DNA from 2 places in the Gordonia sp. YY1 genome. Region 2 is predicted to be linked to the other one. Evidence: predicted binding sites of a transcription regulator. Region 2 holds the regulator's gene; the other holds the start of a gene.
The links. The regulator LexA, encoded in region 2, represses DNA repair genes until DNA is damaged. The targets are predictions, from matches to a motif close to CGAACANNTGTTCG.
Positions count from the first base shown of each region.

Region 1 (7,318 bases), on a different contig from region 2:
CAGTGTCCGCCGAGCTGAATCCATCTGCCCACGCGCGGATGCAGAGTCAGCAGCACATGGCTTCGATCGGCGTCGAAGACGATGGCCGACCCGGTGAGATGACCTGCCGCACAGGCGCGCAGGCAGGCGTCGGGAGTGGCGGCGAGGAGCGCGAGGTAGGCGTGCCGCAGGCTGTCCTGCGCCGAGTCCGGCGCCTGCCAGGCGGTCAGGGCCTCGACCGCCGAGGCGTGCAGCGACTCCGCGGTCACAGCTCGACCACCCACTCGTCGGTCGGCGCGGCGTCGCGCAGCGGGGCGGCCTCGAGCGGGTGCCCGATGGCGACGGCGCCCAACGGCTCCCACGACGAGTCGAGTTCGAGGACGCGTCGCACCGTCGGCGCGGCGAAGATCGTAGATCCGACCCAGCAGCTGCCGATCCCGCGGACCGACAGCGCGATGAGCAGGCTCGCCACGGCGCCGCCCGCGGCCACCGTGAACATGGTGTGCTCGGCCGCGTTGCGTCGCTCGTCGGGGTACTCGTGCACACCGTCGGGCACGAGGAACGGGATCACCAATTCGGGTGCGTCGTACAGAATCCGACCGCGACGGAGCCGCTTCTCGATCGATTCGGGTGTCTTGGCATCGGATTCGAGGTCGGCGCGCCATTCGGCGTTCATCGCATCGAGCAACGCACGACGCCGCTCGACCGACCGCACCCACACGAACCGCACCGGATGGGTGTGGTGGGGCGCGGGCGCCGTCAGGGCTTCCCCGAGTGCGGTCCGCATGTCGTCGGGATCGACCGGTCGGTCGTCGAAGGCGCGCACCGAACGTCGTGTGCGGATGGCCTGACGCCGCCCCAGGGCGATGGCCTCCTCCGTGCCGAGCCGGAACAGGTCCTCTTCGGCGGGCCGGATCAGATCGGCGGCGGTCGAACCGTTGTCGACGGGTGCGAACCCGCGGACGACGGCCACCGGGACAGCCGCGAGCTTGCCCTTGACCAGGTCGGCGGCCGCGGCCAGTTCGTCGGCGACCGCGATGTCGGTCACCACCAACGGATTCCCGTAGTCGTCGGTGCCACCGTCATACGGGTGGGTGACGGCGATGCCCGCCGAGCCGATCGCGACATCGGTCTGCCCGGTGCGCCACGCACGGCCCATCGTGTCGGTGATGATCACCGCGACCTCGAGGCCCGTTCGCTCGGCGATGGCGGCCCGCAACCGTGCCGCGCTGCCGTCCGGATCCTCGGGGAGCAGGGCCAGCTGGTCGGAGCGCACGTTGGAACCGTCGATCCCGGCTGCGGCCTGGACCAGACCCAGACGGCTCTCGGTGATGAGCGTGCGGTTCTTGCGGGCGAGCACGCGCACCGACTCGGCCTCGACGAGCTTGCGCCGCAGCGCATCACGTTCCTCCGGGTCGGCGGGTGCGTCGACCATGCGGCCCTCGGCCTTGGAGATGATCTTGCTCGTCACCACCAGGACATCGCCGGATTCCAGCCACGGTGCGGCGGCGAGGACCTCGGCGGCGACGTCGGATTCGTCGGTGAATTCGGGGAGCCCGGTGACGGGCCGGATCTCCAGGCCGTCCGGGGCGCGATGATCGGCGAGCTCGCTCACGCGGTGCCCACGTTCTGGTCCGGCAGCGCCACGTCGACGAGCGCGCAGGCCGCACGGATCATCTGCGCGGTGGCCTGCGGGTCGGTCATCAGCAGCGGGGCCGAACCGATCGAGATGCCGTCGACGCGTGCGTGGTCGCCCTCGGCGATCAGCCAGCCGTCGAGGATGCCGTTGCCGCTGCGGGCCCCGTAATGGGCGGCGATGGCCTCGGCCGACGATTCCACGCCGATCACCGACAGGCATTCGTCGGCCATACCGCGCAGCGGTCGGTTGTCGATGACCGGGGAGACGCCGACCACCGGGGCCGTCGTGGTCCGCAGTGCGCTGCGCATTCCCGGAACACTCACGATCGCACCGATGCTCACCACCGGATTCGACGGCGCGAGCACGATGACGTCGGCGTCGGCGATCGCGTCGAGGACACCGGGTGCGGGCGTGGTGTCGTCCGAGCCCACCTGCGCGAAGCCGAAGGTCGGGACCTGCGCCCGGTGGCGCACCCACCATTCCTGGAAGTGGATCGCGACCCGCTCGCCCTCGTCGCCGTCCGGTTTCGCGATCACCACGTGGGTCTCGTGCCGGTCGTCGGTCACCGGCAGCAGGCGCACCCCCGGGTTCCATCGGCGGCTCAGGGCGGCGGTCACATCGGACAACCGGTACCCGGCGTCGAGCATCTGGGTGCGGATCAGATGGGTGGCGAGATCACGGTCGCCGAGGCCGAACCAGTCCGGGTCCGCCCCGTAGGCGGCGAGTTCCTCTTTCGCGTGCCAGGTTTCACCGCGCCGGCCCCACCCACGTTCGGGGTCGATGCCACCGCCCAGGGTGTACATGCACGTGTCGAGGTCGGGGCAGATGCGCACGCCGTGCATCCACGCGTCGTCGCCGACGTTCACGATCGCGGTGATCTGATGTTCGCCGACACCGAGAGTGGGGTCGTCCGGATGCGGCGGGAACGGGGTGACACCCAGCAATTCGCGCAGTCCGAGGAGGAAACGGGCACCCCCCACGCCGCCGACGAGTACGGTCACCTTCACAGCAGGTACTCCTTCACACCGCCACTCTAGTGGTCGGCCGCGAGGGTTCGTACGCCGCTGTCATGCCCGTCCGGCGGGCTGGGAGGAGGGCTCGTGAGTGTGATCTTCGCTTCGCCTTCGCGTCATCGTCGTGTCGAGTCACAGATTTGTCGGCACGCGATGGTAAAGGGAATTCTTCGATTCAACTTGACCGGGACCGCCCTCGGCGTGTCTAATCACATCAGTGTCATTCCGAGTTTGAGATCGAGAACATTCGAAGTCGAGAACTACTGGCCTCCAAGGGATTCGATCATGTGTTCGAACTCGGCAGAGGGTCGGTGCCGGCATCGAGTGCCGTCGCTCGGGCGCTGTGTACAACGGATGCAGGGAGTTCGCGCACCCGGAGTACAAGTGGTGTGGCAGCAGTGGTGGGTACGGCAGCACGTCGTGTTCGCAAAGGACAGATTACGACCAACATCCCGAGCTAGGAGGCGCCGACGATGGCTTTGAACAACCCGATCGGCAATCCGCTTGAACCACATGATCGCCCGCAATTCATCGCAGAGTCTCCCGTGATGACATCCGCCCCGGAGATCGGTACCCCAGAATTCCGTACCCTTGGCCCCGTTGACGATTCGATGATCGGCGGCACCGCGCGTGCGGCCTCAGTCGAATTCGCCGCCGACGCAACCGGTCTCGCCGGTGCCGACGCGGACGAGTCGGCGGGTCGTCGTCATCTGGCCCTGGTGCCCAACGACTTCGACGACCTGTTCGACGCGGTCGAGGAGCAGTGGCAGGACCGCGCACTGTGTGCGCAGACCGATCCCGAGGCGTTCTTCCCGGAAAAGGGTGGATCGACACGTGAGGCCAAACGCATCTGCCAGGGCTGCGAGGTCAAGGCGGAATGCCTGGAGTATGCGCTCCACAACGACGAACGCTTCGGTATCTGGGGCGGGCTGTCGGAGCGCGAGCGCCGTCGCATCAAGCGCGGCATCATCTGACCGACGTCGCCGGAACGGCGTCGTCAGAACAGACGAATAGACCAGCGACAGCTGGACGCTCGACGGTCATCGTCGAACGCGATCATCGACCGCGGATCATTCAGGTCCGCGGTCGATCGTGTCTTCGTCGACGCCCAGGTGGGTCGCGACCTGCTGGACGAGAACCTCGTGTACCAACTCGAGAAGATCTGTCCCCTTCTTCGCGCGGGACTCCAGCGGCCGGCGGAACAGGATGATCTGAGCCCGCGTCGGAACCCCGTGGACGTCCATCCCCGCCGGGATCAGCCGTGCAAGCGGAACCGCACCGTCGGCGGTCACCTCGTCGGGCCACTCGACGGTCTCGGGATCTCGGGGGAGCAGGCGCGGGATCTCGTCGACGGCGATGTCGAGTCCGGAGAGCTGATCGTGCCACTGCGCGTCGATCTCGGCGAAGGCCTCCAGCGCGACGGCGTCGAACTCATCGGATCGGGTGTTGTAGGCGGGGACGTTCTGCGGCAGCAGCGGGGAACGCAGGCCGCGTCCTCGCCGGTCTCGGTACCGTTCGACCCGTCGTCGGCCACGACGAAGTCCCGGCTGGCCGTATGAGCCGCGCTGCGTCGGCTTCGGGTGGATGCGCATGGCGCGAGTCTAAGAGGTCGCAGTGGCTCGTGTCGCCCCCGCCTCGGCCCGTTGTGAGCGTGTCGAATCTGTGGTTGCGGACAGGGCGGGCTAATCTCGTCACGTGAAGCTTCCCCGTCTGTGCTGCCGACCCGGCTGCGCCCGATCCGCGGTGGCTACCCTGACCTTCGTCTACGCCGAATCGACTGCGGTGATCGGTCCACTGGCGACCTCGGAGGAGCCGCATTCCTGGGATCTGTGCGACGATCACGCCCGGCGGATCACCGTGCCGCGGGGGTGGGAGATGTTGCGCAGTGAGCGGGGATTCTCGGCACCTGCCGAGGACCACGAACTGACCGCCCTCGCCGAGGCCGTCCGCGAGGCCGGCGCCGTCGCCGGGGGTGCGCGCCCGGGCTTCGTCGATCGCGGGCCCCTCGGTCGTGGTTCGGATCGGATGCCGGTGGACTCCCTCGACGCCTTCGACTCGCGGGCTCGGGACGAGGCACGCGCGGCCGATGCCGCCTACGAGGCCGCCCTCGCGGATCGCCGGAGCGGCCGCCATCGCGCCGGGCCGGTCGACTCGCCGTCGCAGCCGCCGGCCGTTCCGGGAGTGCCGCGCCACCAGACGCGGCCACGTCCGGGCCGCCGCGGTCATCTCCGCGTACTCCCGGATCCGGTCGACTGAGCGGACACCACCACGCGGGGGGCGTGGAACCCGTTGTCGCCGTCGGGGGCCGCGGATCATTCGTGCTCCGGCCCGGACCCGCCCGCCCGTCCGAACCCGGTCCGAGAATCGAACGGGTGACTGTGTCGCGTACCCGGGCGTGTGTCCCCGCACCTGGCTACGCTGGTTCCATGCGTACCGGTACACCCGACCTCGACGATGCCGAGGAGTTGTTCTCCGCGGACGTCGACGGACTGCTGCGGGCCGTCGCGCTCGCCGGAGCGCAGGTCCGTGCCACCGCCGAGGCCGTTCGTGAGGGTGTCCTCGCCCCTCTCGCGGACCTCCGACCACGTAGCATCGTGGTCGTCCACGGTTCCAGCGAGGTCTCGCATCGGGCGGCCGAGCTGAGTGTCGCCACCCTCGCAGCGCGTGTCGACGTCCCGGTCGTGAGTGGTCCCGTCCTGCCTGGCTGGGTCGGTCCTCTCGACGTCGTGATCGTGGCCGGCGAGGATGCCGGAGACATGGCGCTGGCGGATGCCGCCGCGCGCGCCCAGCGTCGTCGGGCGGAGGTGGTCGTGGCCGCGCCGATCGCCGGCCCCTTGCGGGATGCCCTGGGCGGCAACGGAATCGACCTCTCTCCGCGGTTCGACGTCGAACCGCGCTTCCGTTTCGTCGGTTTCGTCGCGGCACTGCTGGCGGTGTTCGGCGCACTGACGCAGGTCCGTGTCACCGGCCCGACGCCCGTCCTCGACGACCTGGCCGACGCGCTCGACGCCGAGGCCTCCGGATCGCATCCTTCCCGCGAGACCTTCCACAATCGCGCCAAGTCGCTGGCGGTCCGCGTGCAGGGCCGTCCCGCCGTCTGGACGTCGGATTCGCCGGCGGGTTCGGTCCTGGCCGCTCACGCCGCCTCCAGCTTCGTCGGGTTCGCCGGGATCATCAGCGCAGTCGCCGAACTCGGCGACGTGGCGAGGATGTCCCGGCTCCTGGAGTCGCGGCCGGGCGGAGCGCCGGCCGCCGACACGATCTTCTACGACCCGGAGTTCGACGGTCCGGCACAGGAGCCGGCTCCCCGCATCATGGTGGTGTCGACTCCCCGGCGCGAGTGGTACACCCGGCAGCGAGTGATGGGATTGGGCGACGTCGATCTGGTTGTCGGTGCCGACGAGGCAGGCGGGGTGCCGCCGGGTGGCGGCCAACCGTGGGACGACCGGCGTCCGGCACCGGGTGAGGACCCGGTGGCCGACGGCCCGGGGGACGTTCTCGGTTTGTTGGTCGTGGCGTTGCGGGTCGAGATGGCGGCGGTGTATCTCCGCCTGATTGGGAACACGGTGCAATGAGGATTCTCGACGGAGTGGTGCGCCCCTACGCGTGGGGTTCACGGACGGCCATCGCGTCGATTCAGGGCAGGCCTGTCCCGTCGGCCCATCCGGAAGCCGAGCTGTGGTTCGGTTCGCACCCGGCAGGTTCGGCGCGATGTGTCGACCCCTCCGGTCCCGAGCAGGACCTCGGCGAGGTGATCGACGCCGATCCGGTGGCGACACTCGGCACGGCCAGTGCGGCCGAGTTCGGCAATCGGCTCCCGTTTCTGCTGAAAGTCCTCGCCGCCGAAGAGGCCCTGTCGCTGCAGGCGCACCCCTCCGCGGAACAGGCGCGAGAGGGGTTCGAACGGGAGAACGCGCGTGGCCTCGCCATCGACGCCCGCGACCGCAACTACCGCGATCCGTGGCACAAGCCGGAGCTGATGGTCGCCACCACGCCCTTCGATGCGCTGGCCGGTTTCCGCGATCCGCACGAGACCATCGCCCTGCTTCGCGAACTTCAGGTCAGCGAACTCGACCATTATCTGGGAATGCTTGTCGGGCAACCTGATTCAGAGGGGCTCCGGGCGGTGTTCACCACCTGGCTGACACTGCCGGAGTCGCTGATACGTCAGCTCGTGCCCGCGGTACTGCACGGCGCGATCGAGGTGCTGAGCGCGGGGCGCACGGAGTTCGCCGCCGAACTGCGCACGGTGTGTGAACTCGGTGAGGACTATCCGAACGATCCCGGTGTGCTCGCCTCGTTGCTGCTCAATCACGTGCACCTCGAGCCGGGGCAGGGTCTGTACCTGCCGGCCGGCAATCTGCACGCGTACCTCCGTGGCACCGGCGTGGAGATCATGGCCAACTCCGACAACGTCTTGCGCGGCGGCCTCACGCCCAAGCACATCGATGTGCCCGAGCTGTTGCGCGTCCTCGATTTCACCCCGGTCGACTCCGCCCAGCTGGCACCGCCGGTGCGCATGATCGGCGCGGAACGTGTGTACCTCACCCCCGCGCCGGAGTTCCGGCTGTCCCGGGTCGAGCTGGACGGCACCGGGCTGCATCATTCGTCGTCGATCTGTTTCGACATGCCGGGGCCTCAGATCCTCGCGGTGCTCAGTGGTGCGATCGAGGTTCGTCCCGCGGGT
Region 1 is NZ_WXYI01000007.1:148,196-155,513, forward strand. It holds gene BPODLACK_RS11865 (NUDIX hydrolase) at 1-248, opposite strand, end outside; gene BPODLACK_RS11870 (coenzyme F420-0:L-glutamate ligase) at 245-1,594, opposite strand; gene cofD (2-phospho-L-lactate transferase) at 1,591-2,625, opposite strand; gene BPODLACK_RS11880 (WhiB family transcriptional regulator) at 3,342-3,605, shown strand; gene BPODLACK_RS11885 (metallopeptidase family protein) at 3,702-4,223, opposite strand; gene BPODLACK_RS11890 (DUF3499 domain-containing protein) at 4,327-4,887, shown strand; gene BPODLACK_RS11895 (hypothetical protein) at 5,058-6,206, shown strand; gene manA (mannose-6-phosphate isomerase, class I) at 6,203-7,318, shown strand, end outside.
Region 1: the regulator LexA is predicted to act here: its motif matches at 2,912-2,925, upstream of cofD (2-phospho-L-lactate transferase).

Region 2 (22,417 bases):
GACGACCTGCGTCCCGGCCTGCGGATGAACATCATCGGCAACCCGGGCGTGGACAAGGCCGCATTCGAGCTGTGGTCGTTCGCCGTATCCTCGGTCAACGGCTGCGGGCACTGCGTCGCCGCCCACGAGAACACCCTGCGCGAGGCCGGCGTCGACCGGGAGGCGATCTTCGAAGCCCTCAAGGTCGCCTCGATCGTGACCGGCGTGGCCCAGGCCATCGCCACCACCGAGGTGCTCGCGAACGCCTGATAGCGCGTCCAGACAACAAGGCCCGGTTATCGATTCGGTAACCGGGCCTTGTTGTATCCACTGCCGCGCGGGCGGCCCCTCTGCTGCCTGAGGCGCGAGCGAAGCGAGCCACGAAGGCCCTGGCGAGATGCGTCCGAAATCCTCACCAGCCCTTCGAGGCTCGTCGCTTACGCTCCTCGCACCTCAGGGAGCGAGGGGTCGGGTCGCTACTTTCGGATCAGGGGGCGCTTGTGCTCAGCTCAGCGCGGCCCGCATACGGTCGGCGAGTTCGCCGACCTCGTCGGTCGTCATCACGAAGGCCGGCGAGATCTGCAGCGCGCCCTGTCCCGCGGCGCGCGTGCTGACACCGTGCTCACGCAGCTTCACCACCGCCGCCGGAGCCGATGCCGGGTCGGCGAGCTGGACCGCGGTGACCGCACCGAGGCCGGTGCGCACCTCGGCGACCGAATCGAGGTCGGCCAGCGGGGACAACGCCGTGGCGAGATCCCCCTCGAGCCGCGTCGCCTCCGCGAGCAGGTTCTCGCGGCGGATGATCTCGAGATTGGCCAGCGCGGCGGCCGCCGCGGCGGCGTGACCGCCGTAGGTGTAGCCGTGGCGCCACCAGACGCCGCCGGCGAAGAACGGTTCGGCGACGCGCGGCGCGATGAAGACCGCACCCATCGGCACATAGCCCGAGGTGAGGCCCTTGGCAGTGGTGATCATGTCCGGCTGCAGGTCGAAGCGCGCCGAGGCGAACCACGAGTCGCCGGCGATACGACCGAAGCCGGTGACGACCTCGTCGACGACGAACAGGACGTCGTGGTCGCGGCAGATCGCGCGAACCTCGTCCAGGTATCCGGCCGGCGGCAGGTAGATGCCACCGGCACCGATGATCGGCTCGCAGAAGAACGCGGCGATGTTGTCCGCACCGACCCGCTCGATGAGGCCGAGCAGGCTCTTCGCGTCATCCCAGTCGACGTTCTGCACGTCGTGCATGAGCTCGCCGTAGCCGTCGTGATTGAGGGGGATGCCCGCCAGCGACGTACCGGCGACGTGCATGCCGTGATACGCCTTCGTGCGGCTGACGACGACGCGCTTGCCGGGCTTGCCCTGCTCCACCCAGTACCGGCGGGCGAGCTTGACCGCGGTGTCGATCGAGTCGCTGCCGCCCGAGGTGAAGAAGATCTTGGAACCGGGCACCGGTGCGATCGCGGCCAGCTCGTCGGCGAGCTGCAGCGTGACGTCGCTCGCGATGTCCCCGAAGTTGGAATAGTGCGCGATGGTGCCGAGCTGACGCGCCACCGCGTCGGCGATCTCGGTGCGGCCGTGGCCCACGTTGGTGAACCAGAGACCGGCCGTCGCGTCGAGATAGGACTTGCCGTCGCGGTCCCAGATGCGGGTTCCCTCACCCTTGGTCACGACGAACGGGCCACTCGCGGTCACCGCACCCATGTCGGCGAAACCGTGCCACAGAGCGCCAGGAGTATCGGACAGTGCCCTCGAAGAATCAGCCATGGCCCCCATGATGCCGGGCGAGGTGAACACCCCCGGCAGCGACCCATATCCTGGAGACATCATGTCGGTCGAGTCCCCAGATCCAGCCCCGCGAGATCCTCAGCCCGGCATCTCCCGATCCCAGCTGTTGCGCTCGCTCGACGAGGTGGGGATCCTCGACGCTCACCGACTCCGCCGCCGGGTCGACAAGCTGGGCCGCACCCCCGACCCACGCAAGTGGGAGCAGCTCGTCGCCGACGTGGCCAAGGCACGCAACCGCCTCGAACGGCGCCGGGCAGGCGTGCCGGTGCTGCGCTTCCCGGACGAACTCCCCGTGTCGGCAGCTCGTGAGGAGATCGCCGACGCCATCCGGGACCATCAGGTCGTGGTGGTGGCCGGCGAGACCGGCTCGGGTAAGACAACACAGCTACCGAAGATCTGCCTCGAACTCGGGCGCGGCATCCGCGGCACGATCGGGCACACCCAGCCGCGTCGTATCGCGGCGAGCTCGGTGGCCAAACGCATCGCCGACGAGACCGACACCGAACTCGGTGACGCGGTCGGCTACTCGGTCCGGTTCACCGACCGTTCGGGGGCCGACACCCTGATCCGCGTGATGACCGACGGCATCCTGCTCCGCGAGATCGCCACCGATCCGATGCTGCGGCGCTACGACACGCTGATCATCGACGAAGCCCACGAGCGCAGCCTCAACATCGACTTCATCCTCGGCTATCTGCGCCGGCTGCTGCCGCAACGACCGGACCTGAAGGTGATCATCACCTCGGCCACCATCGAACCCGCCCGTTTCGCACGGCATTTCAGCACACCCGACGCCTCGGTGCCGGTCATCGAGGTGTCCGGTCGCACCTACCCCGTCGAGATCCGTTACCGGCCCCTGAGCCTCCAGGAACGCCCGGACAGCGGCGACGACACCGGGGGCGGCGAGCACGCCGACCTCGACCAGATCCAGGGCATCGACGCCGCGATCGACGAGTTGTGGGCCGGCGGCCGGGGCGACATCCTGGTGTTCCTACCCACCGAGCGCGACATCCGCGAGACCGCGGATGCGTTGCGGCGCCGCACCGGAACCGGCCGCGATGGCGGTGCGGAGATCGTCCCGCTGTTCGCACGTCTGTCGATCGCCGACCAACAGAAGGTCTTCGCTCCGTCGAACGGTCGACGGATCGTCCTGGCCACCAATGTCGCCGAGACATCGGTCACGGTGCCCGGCATCCGCTACGTCATCGACACCGGCACCGCTCGCATCAGCCGGTACTCGACCCGCACCAAGGTGAATCGTCTTCCCATCGAACCGGTCTCGCAGGCCAGCGCCCGCCAGCGCGCCGGCCGATGCGGTCGCGTCGCGCCGGGTGTCTGTATCCGGCTCTACAGCGAGAACGACTTCGACTCGCGGCCGGCGTTCACCGACCCGGAGATCCTGCGCACCAACCTGGCCGCGGTCATCCTGCAGATGACCTCGCTCAAACTCGGTGAGATCGCGGATTTCCCGTTCGTCCAGCCGCCCGACGAGCGCGCGATCCGCGACGGTATGGGCGTGCTGACCGAACTCGGCGCGATCACCGTGAGCCGCGAAGGCGGCCCGCCGCGCCTCACCCCCGTCGGCCGTTCGATGTCGCGGATACCGGTCGACCCGCGGATCGCCCGCATGCTGATCGCGGGTCGCGAACTCGGCTGCCTCGACCACCTGCTGGTCATCGCGTCCGCGATGTCGCTGCCCGATCCGCGCGAACGGCCGGCCGAACATCGCGAGGCGGCCGACGCCTCCCATCGTCGATTCGTCGTGCCGCAGTCGGACTTCCTGTCCTACGTCGAACTGTGGCGATACCTGGACGAACAGCGCAAGGAGTTGTCCGGCAGCAGGTTCCGGCGGATGTGCGAGCGGGAGTTCCTGCACTTCCTGCGCATCCGGGAGTGGCGGGACCTGCACCGTCAGCTCACCGAGATCGTCAAGGATCTCGACTGGCCCGTGCGTCCGGCCGGCGAGGAGTTGCCGCAGGTCGACGCCGATGCCGTCCACCGCGCGATCCTGTCGGGTCTGCTCAGCAACATCGCGGTCCGCAACACCGAGGGTCGTGAATTCACCGGGGCGCGGAACACGACGCTCATGATCTTCCCGGCGTCGCCGCTGGCCAAGAAACCGCCGGCGTTCATCATGGCCGCGGAGGTCCTGGAGACCTCCCGGCTGTTCGCGCACACGGTCGCCGGGATCGATCCGTTGTGGGCGGAGAAACTGGCCGGGGATCTGGTCAAACGCACGCACAGCGAGCCGCACTGGTCGTCGAAACGTGGCGCCGCGATGGCGTACGAGCGGGTCACCCTCTACGGCGTCACCCTCGTCGCCCGTCGCCGCGTCGACTACGGTCCCATCGACCCGGTCGTCTCGCGCGAGCTGTTCATCCGCCATGCCCTCGTCGAGGGAGACTGGCGTACCCAGCACCCGTTCTTCGAACGCAACCGCGCCCTCCTCGAGGCCGCCGCCGACGTCGAGAACCGTAGGCGCGAACGCGGACTCGTGATCACCGAGGATCAGCTCTTCGAGTTCTACGACAACCGGGTCGGCGCCGAGGTCACCTCCGCACGTCACTTCGACACGTGGTGGAAGAAGGCACGGCGCAGCGATCCTGCCCTTCTGGACCTCAAGCCCGAGGATGTCACGGCAACCGCCGAGGCCGCACCGACCGACTATCCGGGTGCGTGGCAGCAGGGCGACACCCGACTCGAGCTCCGCTACCGGTTCGAACCCGGCGCACCCGATGACGGTGTCACCGTGATCATCCCGCGCGCACTGCTGCCCCACGTCCGGTCGGCGGGCTTCGACTGGTCCGTGCCCGGGATGCGGTCGGAACTGGCCACCGCACTGGTGAAATCGCTGCCCAAGAGGTTGCGCAAGTCGATGTCCCCCGCCCAGCGGTTCGCCGACCTGGCGCTGGCCCGTCTCACGCCTCGCAGCGAACCGCTCGCGGTCGGGCTCGCCCGCGAACTCACCACGATCACCCAGATGACGGTCACCGCCGCCGATTTCGACCTCGACCGGATTCCCCTCCATCTGCGGATGCATTTCGCGGTCGCCGACGACGACGGACGGATCACCGCGCGTGCCGACTCGATCGACGAGCTTCAGCGTGCGACGACGCCCGCGGCGTCGAAGACGGTGAAACGCACGCTGTATCGCAGCTGGACCGACGACGGCATCGGCACTCTCGCCGCGCAGCGGACCGTCGACATCGCCGGTCAGCGCCTCACCAGGTACCCGACCGTCGACGCGATCACCGACGACGCCGGACGTACACGCGGGGTGGTCGTGATCGACGCGGTGTCGGAGCAGGCCCGAGATCGCCTGGCGGAGAGGGGGATCGTCGCGCTCCTCGACCTGGCGATCCCGCCACTGCACCGGCGCGTGGCGAGTTCGCTCGGCGCCGCCGGCCGGCTGGCGTTGAGCCAGAGTCCCTATGCGGATCTCGATACATTGCTGGCCGACTGCACACGCCGGGCGATCCGCGACGTCGTCGCCGGCCTTCACGCCGGGACCGCGTCCGCCGTGCGTTCACCCGAGGCGTTCCGCACCCTGACGGAGAAGATCCGTCCACGGATCACCGAGTCGGCTCCGGAGTATTTCTCTCTCGCGGTGGAGTCGCTCGGCTCGGTGGCGCCGGTACGCGCCGCGATCGACCGTCATGCGGGTTCGCTCGCCGCCGACGACGTCGCCGAACAACTCGACAACCTCGTCTTCGACGGATTCGTGGCCGCCACTCCGCGACATCATCTGGAGAACGTGCCGCGCTACCTCGCGGCCGCCGAGGCACGGTTGACGGCACTCCCGGCTTCCGCCGCGCGAGATCAGGCCGGAGTCGCCGTGATCGACCGCGTGACCGAACGGTGGGCGCAGCGGCTGGCCCAGGTACCCGAACACCGGAAAGCGCACGTCAACGACGAGGCGCAGTGGCTCGTCGAGGAGCTGCGGGTCGGATTGTTCGCCGAACGGCTGGGCACCGCGTTCCCGGTGTCGGAGAAGCGGGTCCTACGAACTCTTGACCGACTCGGCTGAAGCGGCCCGGAGGTCGTCGATCTCGCGCTGGAAGTCCTCGAGGGAGTCGAAGGACCGGTACACCGACGCGAAGCGCAGGTAGGCGACCTCGTCGAGGTCCCGCAGCGGCTTCAGGATCGCGAGTCCCACCTCATTGCTGGGGATCTCGGCCGAACCACTGGCGCGGACGGTGTCCTCGACCTGCTGGGCGAGCTGGGCGAGAGCGTCCTCGGCGACGTGGCGCCCCTGGCATGCGCGCCGGACACCTCGCATCACCTTCTCGCGACTGAACGGTTCGGTGACGCCGTTGCGTTTCACCACCGAGAGGACCGCACTCTCCACGGTCGAGAAGCGTCGCCCACACTCCACGCAGGAGCGGCGGCGCCGGATGGCCTGCCCCTCATCAGCGACACGCGAGTCGATGACCTTGGTGTCGTCGTTCTTGCAGAAGGGGCAGCGCATCGTATCCTCACGCAGGTCACGGGACGCTCTGATGCAGCCGCGCCGCATGCCGGGCCGGTGCTCGGCTGGTCCCTGTGGCATCGAGGATACCGCCCGGCCTCAGTGGTACCGGGGGGTGAGGAGCGGCTGGCCGACGCGCAGCCCGCTCGACGCGAGGTCATTCAGCTGGATGATCTCGTCGACGACGGCCTCACGCGGCATCTCGGGGGCGACCCGCGAGGCGATCGTGCTCAGCGAGTCACCCGACCGAACGTGCACGACCTCGGTGCCGACCGCGGCAGGCGTGACCGACGCGGCGTAGTTCTGGCCGACGACCGCGATGACCCACACGGCCAGGGCGAGCGCGACGCCGGCGAGGACAGCGGTCGCCGTGCGGCGACGCCGGCGGATGACGGCCGCGGGAGCCGCCTCGGCGGGACGCCACGCCGGGACCACCGGTCCACGACCGCGCATACCCACCGGCGACGCGCACTGGGTGGACGCGACGCGGCGGACCCGGACCGCCGATTCCGGCACCGGACGGTTGTCGACGGGCCGCCGGGCGTCTCCCCGACGTGTCGGGCGCGGACGCTCCAGGACGTCGCCGCGGACGGGACCGCCGTGCCGGGCGGGGTCGTGCCGGGCGGGGTCGAGGTGGACGGGGTCGATGAGAGTGGCGGTGCGCATGGTGCCCTCCGTGTATCCGGTCGAACGGTGTTCGTGAGTGGGACCGCGTCGTCCCGGTCGAACTGTTCGAATGTCGATCATCCGTTCGATGAACTGATGTTCGATTTGTAGCACGGCACTCCGACAATTGTCTCGCGACACGTCGAACAAATGTTTGATGCGGTCGGCGTTCTCGGCTAGGCTCGTCGAAAGACAAGCGATCTACCAGCACGTTCGGAATCGAGAGGAACCCGATCATGAGCGATGACGGCGGTAAGCGCACCGGAGCGCGGGGCGCCGACGAGCCCGTCACCCCGGCGGACATGGCGGCTGCCGAGGCGTCGCTGACGCCGCGGCAGCGCGGAGTTCTCGAGGTGATCCGCAAATCCGTGCGAGAACGCGGTTACCCGCCGAGCATCCGCGAGATCGGTGACGAGGTGGGTCTCACCTCGACCTCCTCGGTCGCCCATCAGCTGCGGACGCTCGAACGCAAGGGCCTTCTCAAACGTGATGCCAACCGTCCGCGGGCGGTGAACATCGCGCCGAGCGAACCCCCGACGCCGACCTCGCCGACCGGCGGAGCACTGCCCGAACCCACTTTCGTACCGGTGCTCGGCCGGATCGCCGCAGGCGGACCGATCCTCGCCGAGGAAGCCGTCGAGGACGTGTTCCCACTCCCCCGGGAGCTCGTCGGCGAGGGATCGCTGTTCCTGCTGAAGGTCGTCGGCGAGTCGATGATCGACGCCGCGATCTGCGACGGCGACTGGGTCGTCGTCCGCCAGCAGAACGTGGCCGACAACGGCGACATCGTGGCCGCGATGATCGACGGCGAGGCCACGGTCAAGACCTTCAAACGCCAGAAGGGTCATGTCTGGCTGATGCCGCACAACGAGTTGTTCGACCCGATCCCGGGCGACGAGGCCGTCATCCTCGGCAAGGTCGTCACCGTGATGAGGCGAGTCTGACCTCGTCACTGTCGAGTACCGCGGCGACCGCCGCGCGAGCTGCAGCCGGATCGGTGGCGGCCAGCGCGGCCGCCGCCGCGTTTTCGCAGGTTGCCAGGGTGACCGCGCCGAGCCGGGCGCCGACCGCGGGCGCCGCGACGGGAGCGCTCGACAACGAGGTCACCCCGAGTCCGACCAGCACGCAGGCGAGATGCGGATCGGCCGCGGCCTCTCCGCAGACGCCCACCGGTTTGCCCTGATCACGTCCGGCCCGGGCGACCGTTGCGACGAGATGCAGCACGGCCGGCTGCCACGGATCGGTCAGCGATGCGAGCTCGGCGGACATTCGGTCAGCGGCCATCGTGTACTGCGTGAGGTCATTGGTGCCGATCGAGACGAAGTCCACCTCGGCCAGGATCGCCGGGGCCAGGATCGCCGCGGCGGGAACCTCGATCATCACACCGGCGACGAGTCCACGCTCGCGCACCTGCGCGGCGAATGTCGCCGCCTCGGCGGGTGAGGCGATCATCGGGGCCATGACCCACGGCTGCGCGTCGGCCTCCAGCGCCGCCCGGGCGATCGCGTCGAGCTGGCGCGCGCGGATCTCGGGGTGCGCCAAGGCGATTCGATCGCCGCGCACACCGAGTGCCGGGTTGGCCTCGTCGGGATGGGTCACGAAGCGCAGCGGCTTGTCCGAGCCGGCGTCGAGGGTGCGGATGACCACCTTGCGGCCGTCGAAAGCGTCCAGCACCTCGCGATAGATGCCCGCCTGCTCGTCGACCGAAGGCTCCTCGGCGCGCTCGAGGAAGGCCAATTCGGTACGGAACAGTCCGACACCCTCCACCGGGTGATCGGTTGCTGCGCGGGCCGACGACCCGTCGGCGACGTTGGCCAGGATCGCCACCTCCACCCCGTCGCCGGTGCGACCCGGACCCGACCATCCGGCGACGCGAGCGGCGTGACGCCGATACTCCTCGACTCGGGCTCGCGCGGCGGTGTCATCGGGGTCGACGGCGATCTCACCCGTGGTGCCGTCGACGAGGATCGCCGTACCCGCATCGATCCCGACGAGTCCGGACACCGCGACGACGCACGGGATGCCGAGCTGACGGGCGATGATCGCGGTGTGGCTGGTGGGCCCACCCAGTCGCGTCACGAGGGCAATCGTGGTGGTGGGGTCGAGGCCGGCCGTGTCGGCGGGTGCGAGGTCGTCGGCCAGCAGGATCGAGGGCACCTCCGGCGTGGACAACCCGGGTTCGGGCAGTCCCAGGAGCTCGGCGAGCACGCGGTCGCGGACGTCGTTGAGGTCCGTGACCCGCTCGGCCATCAGGCCGCCCAGCTTGGTGAACACCGCGGCGAACTGTTCGGTGGCGGCAACGGCGGCCGACGGTGCCGGCGTACCCCTGGCGATCAGGGCCGACGCCGCACCGATCCAGCCGCGGTCTTCCGCGAGTCCGGCGGTGGCGGCGAGTACTTCCGCGGCGACGCCGGTGTTCTGCGACGCGCGCTCACGGAGTCGCGCGGCGACGACGCCTGCCGCCGCAGTGAATCGTGCGACCTCCTCCGGGCGCTGGTCCTCGGAGATCTCGACACCGGCGCCGAGCGCCTCCGCACTGTGGTCGGGACGGCGTCCCGGCCACAGTGCGGGTCCATGAGCCACACCACCGACGACCGGCGTCCCCGTCAGAATCTGCGTCATGTGACCACGGTTACAAATTTGGCTTGACTTGTCAACATAAAAAGGCGTAAACACAGTTACTACAACATTCAAAGCCACATATTCCCACATTTCGCGGTGGCCGAGTGAGCAGGAACGATCAGAACGGAGCCGGTGTGTACGCCGAGGAGAGACAGCAGGCCATCGCCGAGGAGGTTCGCGTCGCAGGGCGCGCCTCGGTCGCCGAGCTCGCCGCGAAGTTCGACGTGACCAGCGAGACGGTTCGGCGCGACCTGGCCGTTCTCGAACGCGGCGGGCACCTGCAGCGCGTCCACGGCGGTGCCGTCCGCCCCGAGGTGATGCGGGTGATCGGTGAACTCGGCATCGCCGAACGGGAGACCGAACAGATCGAGGAGAAGGCCGCCATCGGCCGCGCCGCCCTCCGTTTCCTGCCGCCCGACGGCGGATCGGTGCTCTTCGACGCCGGCACCACCACGTTCCGTGCCGCGGAGGTCATGCCGCGGGACCGCGATCTGACGCTGATCACCAACAGCCTGCCGATCGCCGGGTTGCTCGCCGGCCGCCATGCGGACGGTCTGCACGCCCTGGGCGGTCGCGTCCGCGGACTCACCCAGGCCACGGTGGGCGCCGAGACGGTCGCCGCACTGGGACGGCTGCGCGTGACGACCGCATTCATCGGCACCAACGGCCTCAGCGAAGCGCACGGTCTGTCGACGCCCGACCCCGACGAGGCGGCGGTGAAGGCGGCGATGGTTGCCGCGGCCCGACGCGTCGTCGTCCTCGCCGACAGTTCGAAGATGGAGCGCGAGGAGCTGTCGGGATTCGCCGGCATCGACGACATCGACGTCCTGATCACCGACTCCGGTATCGATCCGAGGTTCTCGGCCGCCCTGTCCGCCCGCGGCGTCGAGGTCGTGATCGCATGATCCTCACCGTCACAGCCAATCCCAGCGTCGACCGCACCCTCGAACTCGACACCCCGCTCCGGCGCGGCGAGGTCCAGCGAGCCGGTGTGGTCCGCGCCCAACCGGGCGGCAAGGGCGTCAACGTGGCCCGCACCGTCGCCGCCGCCGGACTACCGACCCGGGCACTGCTCCCGGCGCGTGCGGGCGACCCGCTGCTCGCCGCCCTCGACGAGCTCGGACTCCCCTACGACGCGGTCCCCGTGGACGGCGAGGTGCGCTCGAACGTGACCATTGCCGAAGCCGACGGCACCACCACCAAGATCAATGCCCCGGGCGTCAGCCTGACGGCGGCTCAACTGGCCGCGCTGAGCGCACTGATCCGCACCTACGCGGACGGCGCGGACTGGGTCACGCTGTGCGGATCACTGCCGCCCGGCGTACCGGAGGACTGGTATCGGACCGTCGCCGACGCCCTGGTCACCGCCGGTTGCCGCGTGGCGGTGGACACCTCGGGAGCACCGCTGCGTGCGGCCGCCGCCGGACGAGTCGACCTGATCAAGCCGAACGAGGACGAACTCGCCGAACTCACCGGCACCGATCCGGCAGAGTTGCGGGAATCGCTCTCCCGCAACGACCTCCGTCCCATCGTCGCCGCGTCCACGGCGCTCGTCGAGCAGATCGGCGGCGCCGTGCTGGCCACGCTCGGGGCACGGGGCGCGGTCCTCGCCACCGCGGCGGGCGTCTGGTGCGCGACGCCGCCACCCACCGTTCCGCGCAGCACCGTCGGCGCGGGTGATTCCTCCCTCGCCGGATTCCTCGTCGCGCAGACGCGTGGCGCGTCGGCTCCCGACTGTCTGCGGTCCGCCGTCGCCTACGGTTCGGCCGCCGCCGCACTGGCGGGCACCTCCTCCCCCACCCCCCACCACCTCGACCTGTCCGGGGTCACGGTCACGGAACTCTCCGGGGCCGCCCCGATGAACTGAACCGAATCCCCCACCGGGCACCCGACCACTCCGCCCCTCTCCATGCCGAAGGACATCCCATGACCGAGCAGATCATCACCGCCCAGACGGTGAGTCTCGACGTCGACGCCGGTGCAGACCCCGCCGCCGTCATCACCACCCTCGCCGACGCCCTGGCCGCTGCCGGACGGACCACCGACCCCGCCGATCTGGCCCGCGCGGCACTCGAGCGGGAAGCCAAGTCGGCCACCGGGCTCCCCGGCGGCATCGCCATCCCTCACGCGCGCACCGCATCGGTGACGACGGCGAGCCTTGCCATGGCGCGACTGTCGCGCCAGGTCGACTTCGGGGCACCCGACGGGCCGGCCGACCTCGTCTTCCTCATCGCCGCCCCCGAGGGCGGTGCGGCGGCGCACATGAAAGTGCTGAGCTCCCTGGCGCGTTCGCTGGTCCGCCCCGACTTCGTCGCGTCCCTCCGCGCCGCCGAGAACGACGAACGCATCATCGAACTGGTCACCGAGGCCATCGATCCCGACGCCAAGAAGACCGAGACCACGACCGCAACCACTTCCCCGGCAGCGCCGATGGCGCCGGCCACGGACACCCCGGTCACCGCCCGGACGCCGGCGCAGAACCGGCCGCACATCGTCGCGATCACCGCCTGCCCCACCGGAATAGCGCACACCTACATGGCCGCGGACGCGCTCAGGTACGCCGCGGACCGTGCCGATGTCGACTTCGCGGTGGAGACCCAGGGCTCGTCGGCCACCACGCCGTTCGACCCCGAGGTCATCGCGAACGCGGACGCCGTCATCTTCGCCACCGACATCGGGGTGAAGGGCAAGGGTCGCTTCCACGGCAAGCCGGTGATCGCCTCGGGCGTCAAACGAGCCATCAACGAACCCGATGCGATGATCGCCGAAGCCGTTGCGGCCGGACGGAACCCGGACGCGGCGCGGGTGACCGACGACGGCGGCACCGAGGGCGCCGAGACCGGCGCGTCGTCGGGTGTCGGACTCGGTGCGCGCACTCGTCAGGCACTCATGACCGGTGTCAGCTACATGATCCCGTTCGTCGCGGCGGGCGGCCTGCTCATCGCGCTCGGCTTCCTGCTCGCCGGGTACGAGATCGCCAACAGCACCCTCGACAGCGCCGGGTCCCTGAACGACGCCGTCTACATCGCGCTCAACAACAGCGTCTGGGATCTGCCGTCCGGCGGGCTCCTGCAGTACCTCGGCGCGGTGAGTTTCGCGATCGGATCGGGGGTGATGGGACTCGCCGTCCCGGTCCTCGCCGGTTACATCTCCTTCGCCATCGCCGACCGCCCCGGCATCGCCCCCGGTTTCGTCGCGGGCATCGTGTCCCTCTCCGTCGGCGCCAGCTTCATCGGCGCACTCATCGGCGGTCTCATCGCCGGCGCCGCGTGTCTGTGGATCTCGCGGCTCCCGGTCCCGCAGTGGGCTCGCGGACTGATGCCGGTGGTCGTCATCCCACTGTTCGGCAGCATGATCGTCGGCGGACTGCTCTACATGGTGCTCGGCAAGCCGCTCGCCTGGCTGACCGAGCAGATGAACTCCGGACTGGAGAGCATGTCCGGCGGATCGGCCGTCGTCCTCGGCATCGTGCTGGGCCTGATGATGTGCTTCGACCTCGGCGGTCCGGTCAACAAGACCGCCTACCTGTTCGCAACCGCCGGTATCGCCGACGCGGCGACCGCCGGTCCCGCACAGTTCCAGATCATGGCCGCGGTGATGTGCGCCGGCATGGTCCCGCCGCTCGCCCTGGCCCTCGCCACGGTGCTGCGTCCCGGGCTGTTCACCGAACCCGAACGCGAGAACGGCAAGGCCGCCTGGCTTCTCGGCGCATCGTTCATCTCCGAGGGTGCCATCCCGTTCGCCGCGGTCGACCCGTTCCGCGTCATCCCGTCGATGATGGCCGGCGGCGCACTGTCCGGTGCGCTCATCATGGCGTTCGGTGTGGAGCTCCGCGCCCCACACGGCGGCATCTTCGTCTTCTTCGCCATGAACAACTGGGTGCTGTTCCTCGTGGCCCTCGTCGCCGGCACCGTGCTCAGCGCGGTCGCGGTGACCGCGGCGAAGCAATTCGGCAGGACCAGGGAGGTGGCAGCGGCCGACCTCGAGGCCGTGGCAGCCTGATCCCAGACCCACTCATACCCGACGTTTCATCCAGCACGACAACCGAATACCCCAGCAACACAGGAGGCACCATGCCCAGCACCACCGCCACCGTCGGATCGGCCGTCGGCCTGCACGCCCGGCCGGCCACGATCATCGCCGAGGCCGTCGCCGACTCCGGCAGCACCGTGACCCTCGAACTCGAGGGCGGCGACCCGGTCGACGCCGGTTCGGCACTGATGATCATGACCCTCGGCGCCGAGAAGGGCGCCAAGGTCGTGGTCACCGCCGAGGATCAGGCAGCGCTCGACAAGATCGTCACCCTCGTCGAGACCGATCTGGATGCCGACTGAACGGACGCCGGCTGAGCAGGTCTACACCGTGAGGTCCGCGATCTCGCCCGCGAAAGCGGCCGGGACGCGGACCTTCATGGTGGTGCCCGACTCGGTGTGCTCGGAGTCGAGGACCTCGCCCTCGCTGTGGATCCGCGAGACGATGTCGCCGCGCGAGAACGGCACCTCGATGGTGAGTTCGACGTCCTCGCGGCCCACGAACTCGCGGACCCGGTCGAACAGTTCGGGCAGTCCTTCACCTGTGCGTGCCGAGACGAAGACCGCGTCGACACCCACCGCACCGCGCAGCTCGGTGAGCCGGTTGCCGTCGATCGCGTCGATCTTGTTGATGACCAACAGTTCCGGTGGCGCCTCGACCTTCTCCTCGGCGACGATCTCGCCGATGACCTGACGGACGGCCGAGATCTGTTCCATCGGGAACGGATCCGATCCGTCGACCACATGCAGGAGGAGATCGGCGTCGACGACCTCTTCGAGCGTCGACCGGAACGCCTCGACGAGTTGGGTCGGCAGGTGGCGGACGAAACCGACGGTGTCGGTGAAGACCACGGCCCGGCCGTCGTCGAGGGTGGCGCGCCGGGTTGTCGGGTCGAGCGTCGCGAACAGCGCGTCCTGGACGAGGACACCGGCGCCGGTCATGGCGTTGACGAGACTCGACTTGCCGGCGTTGGTGTAGCCGGCGACCGTGATCGACGGGATCGACGAACGATGGCGCGCCGCACGCTTGGTGGTGCGCGCCTTCTTCATGTCGCGGATCTCGCGCCGCAGCTTGGCCATCCGCTCACGGATGCGGCGACGGTCGGTCTCGATCTTGGTCTCACCGGGACCACGCAGGCCCACGCCGCCGTTGCTGCCGGCACGGCCGCCGGCCTGGCGGGACATCGACTCACCCCAACCACGCAGGCGCGGGAGCATGTACTCCATCTGCGCGAGCGAGACCTGCGCCTTGCCCTCCCGGGATGTGGCGTGCTGGGCGAAGATGTCGAGGATCAGCGCGGTGCGGTCGATGACCTTGACCTTGACGACCTTCTCCAGCGCGGTGAGCTGCGCCGGGGTGAGCTCACCGTCGCAGATGACGGTGTCGGCGCCGGTCGAGAGGACGATCTCGCGGAGTTCGTCGGCCTTGCCGCTGCCGATGTAGGTGGCCGAGTCCGGTTTGGAACGACGCTGGATCACCGCGTCGAGGACCTGCGAGCCGGCGGTCTCGGCCAGGGCCGCGAGTTCGGTCATGTTGGCCTTGGCCGAGGCGGCGCTGCCCTCGGTCCAGACACCGACGAGGACCACCCTCTCGAGACGGAGCTGCCGGTACTCGACCTCGGTGACGTCGGTGAGTTCGGTGGAGAGTCCGGCGACGCGCTGCAGTGACGCGCGCTCGGAGAGTTGGAGTTCGCCGACCGTCGGATCGTCGTCCCGGATGTCACCGGTGCGATCGTCGAGGTCCGCTGAGGAAAGGATCTGTGCTGATGATTCGGTCATACGGGATCCATCGTCTCACGCCCGACCCCTGCTCAGCACGTGATTATCGGCTCAGCGGTCCCAACCGGGTCGCAGGACACCGTCGGCGACCAGCATGGAGGGGCCGCGCAGGGTGGAGCCGTCGGGCCGGATGGTCACGGTGACCTCGCCGCCCGGGATGCCGATGCGCAGTTCACCGGTGTCCCGACCGCGTGCATCGAGAGCGGCTCGCGTGGCCGCGACCAGGCCCGTTCCGCAACTGCGCGTCTCGCCGACGCCGCGTTCGAAGACCCGCATCCGTGCATACAGCCGCCCGTCGACGTCCTCGACCGGCGGGGTCAGCAGCTCGACATTGGCTCCGTTCGGGAAGTCGCCCGGTTCGATGACCACTCCGGCGGTGAAGTCGACGGCCGCGAGGTCGTCGGCGGTGAGATCGGCGACCACGCACGCCAGGTGCGGGTTGCCGACGTCGACCTTGGCGCCCGGGTAGACGTCGTCGCCGATCCGCACCACCGAGGTGCCGTCGAGGCGCGCGACGCCCATCTCCACGGTGACCTCGGCGTGCACGTCGTCGAAGTGGTGGATGATCACCGGCCGCGCACCGGCGCGCGATCCCACGGTGAAGGCGTCGGTGGCGGTGAGTCCGGTGGCGCGGACGAAGTGGGCGAAGACCCGGACCCCGTTGCCGCACATCTCGGCGATCGAGCCGTCCCCGTTGCGGTAATCCATGAACCAGTCGTCGGCCGCGACCCCGTCGGGAAGGGCGGCGAGGACGCCGCGTTCGACGAGCGCACCCGTGCGCGCCACGCGCAGCAGACCGTCGGCCCCGATGCCCCGCTGACGATCGCACAGCGCCGCGACCATCTCGGTGTCGAGGGTCAGTTCGGCGGCCGGGTCGGCGAGCACGACGAAATCGTTCTGGGTGCCGTGCCCCTTCACGAAGCGCAGACCGGTCTGGTGGGAACTCACGGGCACCAGACTACTTGTCCCGCAGAGCGTCAGCTGCCGGTGATCTCACACGGCGGCGGCCGCGAGAGCACGGTCGGCGAGATCGGGGGCGGCGGCGTCGAGCCAGACGGCGCGGTGATCGCGCCGGAACCACGACCGCTGCCTGCGCACGTACCGGCGGGTGCCGATGAAGGTGAGTTCCTCGGCCTGCGCCATGTCGTACTCACCGTCGAGTGCCGCGAGGACCTGTTTGTACCCGATCGCCTGCGACGCCGTGCGCCCTTCCCGCAGTCCGGCGGCGCACAGGGCCTCGACCTCGTCGGTCAGACCGGTCTCGAACATCAGCCGGGTACGCCGCGCGATCCGGTCGTCGAGTTCCGCGGTCTCCCGGTCGAGCGCGAGAATCGTGGTACCCCAACGGGGTTCACCGATCGTCGGCTGCGATGCCGCAAAAGGCTGCCCGGTCAGTTCGACCACCTCGAGAGCACGGACGATGCGCCGACCGTCGGTGTCGAGAATGGTGGCGGCCGCCGCCGGATCGACCGAGGCGAGCAACCGGTGCATCTCGGCGACACCGCGCTCGGCGAGCATCTCCTCGTAGCGGCCGCGAACCTCGGGATCGGTCGCCGGGAACTGCCAGTTGTCGAGCAGTCCCTGGATGTACATCATCGATCCGCCGACGATCACCGGTATGCGCCCCGCGTGGAGAAGACGCTCCACGTCGGCGGAGGCAGCCTGCTGATACCGGGCGACGGTGGCCACCTCGGTCACGTCGAGGACGTCGATCTGGTGATGCACGATGCCGCGGCGGTCGGCGACGGGCACCTTGGCGGTCCCGATGTCCATGCCGCGGTACTGCTGCATGGCGTCGATGTTGATGATCTCCCCGTCCAGCCGCTCGGCCAGGTCGAGGGCGAGGTCGGATTTCCCGCACGCCGTCGGACCGACGACCATGATCGGCCGCGGCGCCGAGTGATCGCTCATGCCGGATCACCGGTGACGGTCCACGTCGCGACGACGTAGCCGACACCGAACGGCGCGTCGGCGTAGCCCGTCTTCGCGACGAGGGTGGAGCCGGAGTTCTCGACTGCGGCCGCGACGACCTGCCACGCCACCCGGCCGCCGACTCCCTCGGTGTCACAGGGTCCGGCTTCGAGTGCGGCCAGCGTTGCCGTGTCGGCGCCGCCGATCGCGGCGACGATCGCGTCGTTGAGGGCGACCGCGGAGTCCCGTCGACCACCGCCCGGCGCCTTGGGCGTCAGCGCGGTCGAGCCGTCGCCGACCACCAGGAGTCCGACCCGCTCGGGCGAATCGCCCAGCAGCGCGGCGAGATCCGCACCGATCGCGGCGCACTCACGAGGCGTCGTCTCCCGGCCGACGATGAACGCGGTCGTCGGGCCCAGCGACGCCGACTCGCGCAGCCAGGCACCGATCAGCCCCGACAGGCTCATCCGGGGGCCGGTCTCGGCGTCCGGCCCGACACCGCTCAGGCTCACCCGGAGATCGACCCCGAACCGGGCGAAACTGCCCGATTCCGCCTCGTCGACCGGCCCGGTCATCGGCTCGTCGGTCGCACCGACCACGACCCACCTGTCGATCCCGGTCGCCGCGGCGTCGGCGAGGGCATCACCGACCGCCGATCGCACGGGTTCGGTGTCGAACGCCGACGGACCGGTCAACTCGGGTACCAGCAACGGGGCACTCGGTACGAAGACGACGGCCGCAAGCACACCACGACGCTAGTCGAACCGGGCGCGGCCGCCGACGGCCGAACCCCGACACGGATGTCGGCAAGTCGGCACGCACGCCACATGCACGCGCCTGAACTGCTTGAATGGATCCGTACTGTCGGCTGTCGCCGCGGCGTTACGATGCCCGGCGAGAACCGACCCAGCGACCGGCAGCCGTGACGCGCGGCACCAATGAGCGGCAGGACTTGTGCACATGACCCACCCGACCGATCCCTCCGCGGCCACCCAGGCACCCCAGACGGGCGCGCCGGGGCCGAAGCCCGGACCCAAACCCGGCCCGCGCCCCAAGCCGGGCCCGCGGCCGGGAGCCCACGAACCTGTCGTTCCGCACATCAGCGCCGGCGACCCGCACCGCTACGGCCGGATCGACTCCTCGGGTGTGGTCTGGCTCAAGACCGCCGACGGTGAACGTGAGATCGGCCAGTGGCAGGCCGGCACGATCGAAGAGGGTCTCGCCCACTTCGCGCGCCGTTTCGACGATCTCGCCACCGAGGTCGAGATCCTCGAGGAACGCCTCAGCGCACGGTCAGGTGATCCGCGCAAGGCGCAGGCGGCGGCCAAGCACCTGCTCGACGATCTGCCCAACGCTCATGTCATCGGCGACGTCGCCGCGCTGCAGCGGCGGCTGGAGGCGATCGTGGGCAGCGCCGACGAGGTCGCCGAGTCGCTGCGCGCCGAGCGCGAGAAGACCCGCGCCGCCGCCATCGCCCGCAAGGAGACCCTCGCCACCGAGGCCGAACAGATCGGCGCCGAGGCCACCAACTGGAAGAGCGCCGGCGACCGGCTCCGCGAGATCCTCGACGAGTGGAAGGCGATCAAGGGCATCGATCGCAAGACCGACGACGTCCTGTGGAAGCGCTACGCGAAGGCACGCGATGCCTTCAATCGCCGCCGCGGTGCGCACTTCGCCGAACTCGACCGCGAACGAGCGGGCGCCAAGGAACGAAAAGAGGCGCTGATCGCCCGCGCCGAGGAACTGTCCTCGTCGACCGAATGGGGACCCACCTCGGCGAAGTTCCGCGAACTCCTGGGTGAGTGGAAGGCCGCCGGCCGCGCCCCCCGCGACACCGACGAAGCCCTGTGGCAGCGATTCAAGGCCGCCCAGGACGTCTTCTTCAACGCCCGCAACGCCGCGACCTCCGAACGCGACGCCGAGTTCACCGCCAATGCGACCGCCAAGATCGCGCTGCTCGACGCCGCCGAGCGCGCCATCAACCCGTCCGCCGACCTGGACGGCGCACGCCGTGAGTTCCGGGCGTTCCGAGACAAGTGGGATGAGATCGGCAAGGTGCCGCGCGATCAGATGCACTCGCTGGAGGCACGCGCGCGTGCTCTCGAGAAGCGCATCCGCGACGCCGAGGACGCGCAATGGCAGCGCACCGACCCCGAGGCCCAGGCACGTGCCGCACAGTTCGCGGATCGCGCCGCACAGTTCGAGGAGCAGGCCCGCAAGGCAGCCGAACGCGGCAAGGACCGCGATGCGGCGTCACTGCGGGAACAGGCCGCACAGTGGCGCGAGTGGGCCGTGGCCGCCCAGAGCGCCGTGACCGACCGCTGACCCTTCGAGACGGCCCTCCGCAGGCTCCGGGCCTCCTCAGGGAGCGGAGCTTACGGCCCTCCGCAGGCTCCGGGCCTCCTCAGGGAGCGGAGCTTACGGCCTCGCAGGCTCCGGGCCTCCTCAGGGAACGGAGCTTACGGCCCTCCGCAGGCTCCGGGCCTCCTCAGGGAACGGAGCTTGCGGAGTCGATCGTTCAGGACTGGTCGTCGGGGTCCTTGCGGTAGAGCGCGGAGGCGTAGGCCTCCTGCTCGGCGGCCTGCCTGCGACGCTCGGCCTCCATCGCCAGGTGGTAGGACGAACGCGCCCACACCACGCGCGACCAGTGGAAGGTGAGGACGAAGACCGCGATCCAGCCGAGGATCAGACCGACGCCCACACCCGACGGGGGTTCGACGCCACCGACGCCGGGGGTGTTGCGCGACCACCACGCGAGCATGCCCGCCACGCAGGCGATCGCACAGCCGCACAACGCGATCCACGCCAGAACCCATCGGCGGGTCAGCAGCGCGAGCATCGACATCGCGATGCCGAAGATCGCCACCAGGTAGACGAAGATCTTCGACACGATGGTGACCCGTTCGGCCGCTGCCTCGGGTGTCAAGGACAGCACCTCGAGACCGGTCACGGAGCCCGTGTGCGGCAGGACCAGCGACACCATGGCGAGCAACACGGCGACGGCCACGACGACCGCGCGGGCTCCGGGGTCGATCTCACCGGCCACACGACGCTCCGCCTTGCGGAGATCGCTCTCATACTCCTTGAACGGGTCCTCGGACATCGTCATCGCCTCACTTTGTTTCTATCTCGAGTTCGTGCACGCTCAGCCACCGCACGCGCTGCCGCATCCGGCGTCGGCGGGTGCGGGGGTGGGTCCGGGGGGACCAACAGTCGGCAGACCGAGGCCCACCCCCACGGGCGCCGTGGTCGGCGTGCGGCTCTGCTCGTAGGCGTCGCCGGCGCGCGTGCGGCGGTGCGAGAGCACCCCGGCGTCGGCGATCAGGTGGTGCGGCGCGGCCGCGGTCACGACGGTGTGGACCACGTCGCCGGGACGGATACCGGACGCGACGTCGCCGGGAGCGAAGTGCACCAGACGTCCGTCACGCGCGCGACCGGTCATGCGCCGGGTCTTGGCGGACTTGCGTCCCTCGTCGGCGACGACGAGCAGCTCCACCTCGGTGCCGGTCAGGGATTCGTTCTCGGACAGGCAGATCCGCTCCTGCAGGGCGATGAGGCGCTGGTAGCGCTCGCCGACGACCTCGGCCGGCACCTGGTCGGGCATCGTCGCGGCCGGCGTCCCGGGACGCGGCGAGTACTGGAAGGTGAAAGCGCTGGAGAACCGCGCACGTTCGACGACGTCGAGGGTCGCCTGGAAGTCCTCCTCGGTCTCCCCCGGGAACCCGACGATGATGTCGGTGGTGATCGCCGCATGCGGCATCGCCTCACGGACCTTGTCGAGGATGCCGAGGAATCTGGTCTGGCGGTAGCTGCGTCGCATGGCGCGCAGGATGCGGTCGGAGCCGGATTGCAGCGGCATGTGCAGCTGCGGGCACACGTTGGGGGTCTGCGCCATCGCCTCGATCACGTCGTCGGTGAACTCGGCCGGATGCGGCGAGGTGAAGCGGACCCGCTCGAGCCCCTCGATGGTCCCGCAGGCCCGCAGCAACTCGGCGAAGGCGCCGCGGTTGCGGGGCTGGTCGGGATCGGCGAAGGACATGCCGTAGGCGTTGACGTTCTGACCGAGCAGGGTCACCTCGACGACGCCCTGGTCGACGAGCGCCTGGACCTCGGCCAGTACGTCACCGGGTCGTCGGTCGACCTCCTTGCCGCGCAGCGACGGCACGATGCAGAAGGTGCACGTGTTGTTGCAGCCCACCGACACCGACACCCATCCGGAGTAGGCCGAGTCGCGCTTCGCGGGCAGCGTCGAGGGGAATCGTTCGAGGGAGTCGAGGATCTCGACCTGCGCTTCCGCGTTGTGACGGGCACGGTCGAGCAGCGCCGGCAGCGAGCCGATGTTGTGGGTGCCGAACACGACGTCGACCCACGGCGCCTTGGCGACGACGGTGTCCTTGTCCTTCTGCGCGAGGCATCCACCGACGGCGATCTGCATGCCCGGACGGCTGGACTTCACCGGCGCGAGATGCGACAGGTTGCCGTAGAGCTTGTTGTCGGCGTTCTCGCGGATCGCGCAGGTGTTGAAGACGACCAGATCGGCGTCGTCGTCCTCGGCCGCACGGACGTATCCCGCGTCCTCGAGAAGACCGGAGATGCGTTCGGAGTCGTGGACGTTCATCTGGCAGCCATAGGTACGGACCTGATAGCTGCGGGGTGACTGGGCTGATGCAGCCTCGTCAGGCCGATCCGACAACTCGATACTCACTCCTACCAGGGTACGGGGCCCACGCAAATCGCCGATTCGGCGTCACCTGCGCGACTCGATGGCACGTATTTGGTTAGGGTTCACGAATGACCGTTTCGCCGAGCAAGTCCGCGGGCCCAGGGTCCCAGCCGATGATCGCGATGCGCGGGGTGCAGAAGCACTTCGGTTCGCTGCACGTACTCAAGGACATCGACCTCGAGGTTCCCGCCGGACAGGTGGTGGTGGTCCTCGGTCCATCCGGGTCGGGCAAGTCGACGCTGTGCCGGACCATCAACCGGCTCGAGCCGATCGATGAGGGCGAGATCCGGGTCGAGGGTCAGGTCCTGCCGGCCGAGGGCAAGGACCTCGCGCGACTGCGCGCCGATGTCGGCATGGTGTTCCAGTCCTTCAACCTGTTCTCGCACAAGACGATTCTCGAGAATGTGACCCTCGCACCGACGAAGGTGCGCAAGAAGTCCAAGGCCGACGCGG
Region 2 is NZ_WXYI01000002.1:398,454-420,870, reverse strand. It holds gene BPODLACK_RS05130 (alkyl hydroperoxide reductase) at 1-249, shown strand, start outside; gene BPODLACK_RS05125 (aminotransferase family protein) at 484-1,743, opposite strand; gene hrpA (ATP-dependent RNA helicase HrpA) at 1,805-5,791, shown strand; gene nrdR (transcriptional regulator NrdR) at 5,765-6,232, opposite strand; gene BPODLACK_RS05110 (LysM peptidoglycan-binding domain-containing protein) at 6,332-6,898, opposite strand; gene lexA (transcriptional repressor LexA) at 7,135-7,842, shown strand; gene BPODLACK_RS05100 (phosphoenolpyruvate--protein phosphotransferase) at 7,820-9,520, opposite strand; gene BPODLACK_RS05095 (DeoR/GlpR family DNA-binding transcription regulator) at 9,655-10,425, shown strand; gene pfkB (1-phosphofructokinase) at 10,422-11,387, shown strand; gene BPODLACK_RS05085 (PTS fructose transporter subunit IIABC) at 11,447-13,522, shown strand; gene BPODLACK_RS05080 (HPr family phosphocarrier protein) at 13,594-13,854, shown strand; gene hflX (GTPase HflX) at 13,876-15,330, opposite strand; gene dapF (diaminopimelate epimerase) at 15,382-16,284, opposite strand; gene miaA (tRNA (adenosine(37)-N6)-dimethylallyltransferase MiaA) at 16,324-17,241, opposite strand; gene BPODLACK_RS05060 (hypothetical protein) at 17,238-17,987, opposite strand; gene BPODLACK_RS05055 (DUF349 domain-containing protein) at 18,202-19,566, shown strand; gene BPODLACK_RS05050 (Rv2732c family membrane protein) at 19,760-20,350, opposite strand; gene miaB (tRNA (N6-isopentenyl adenosine(37)-C2)-methylthiotransferase MiaB) at 20,387-21,934, opposite strand; gene gluA (glutamate ABC transporter ATP-binding protein GluA) at 22,078-22,417, shown strand, end outside.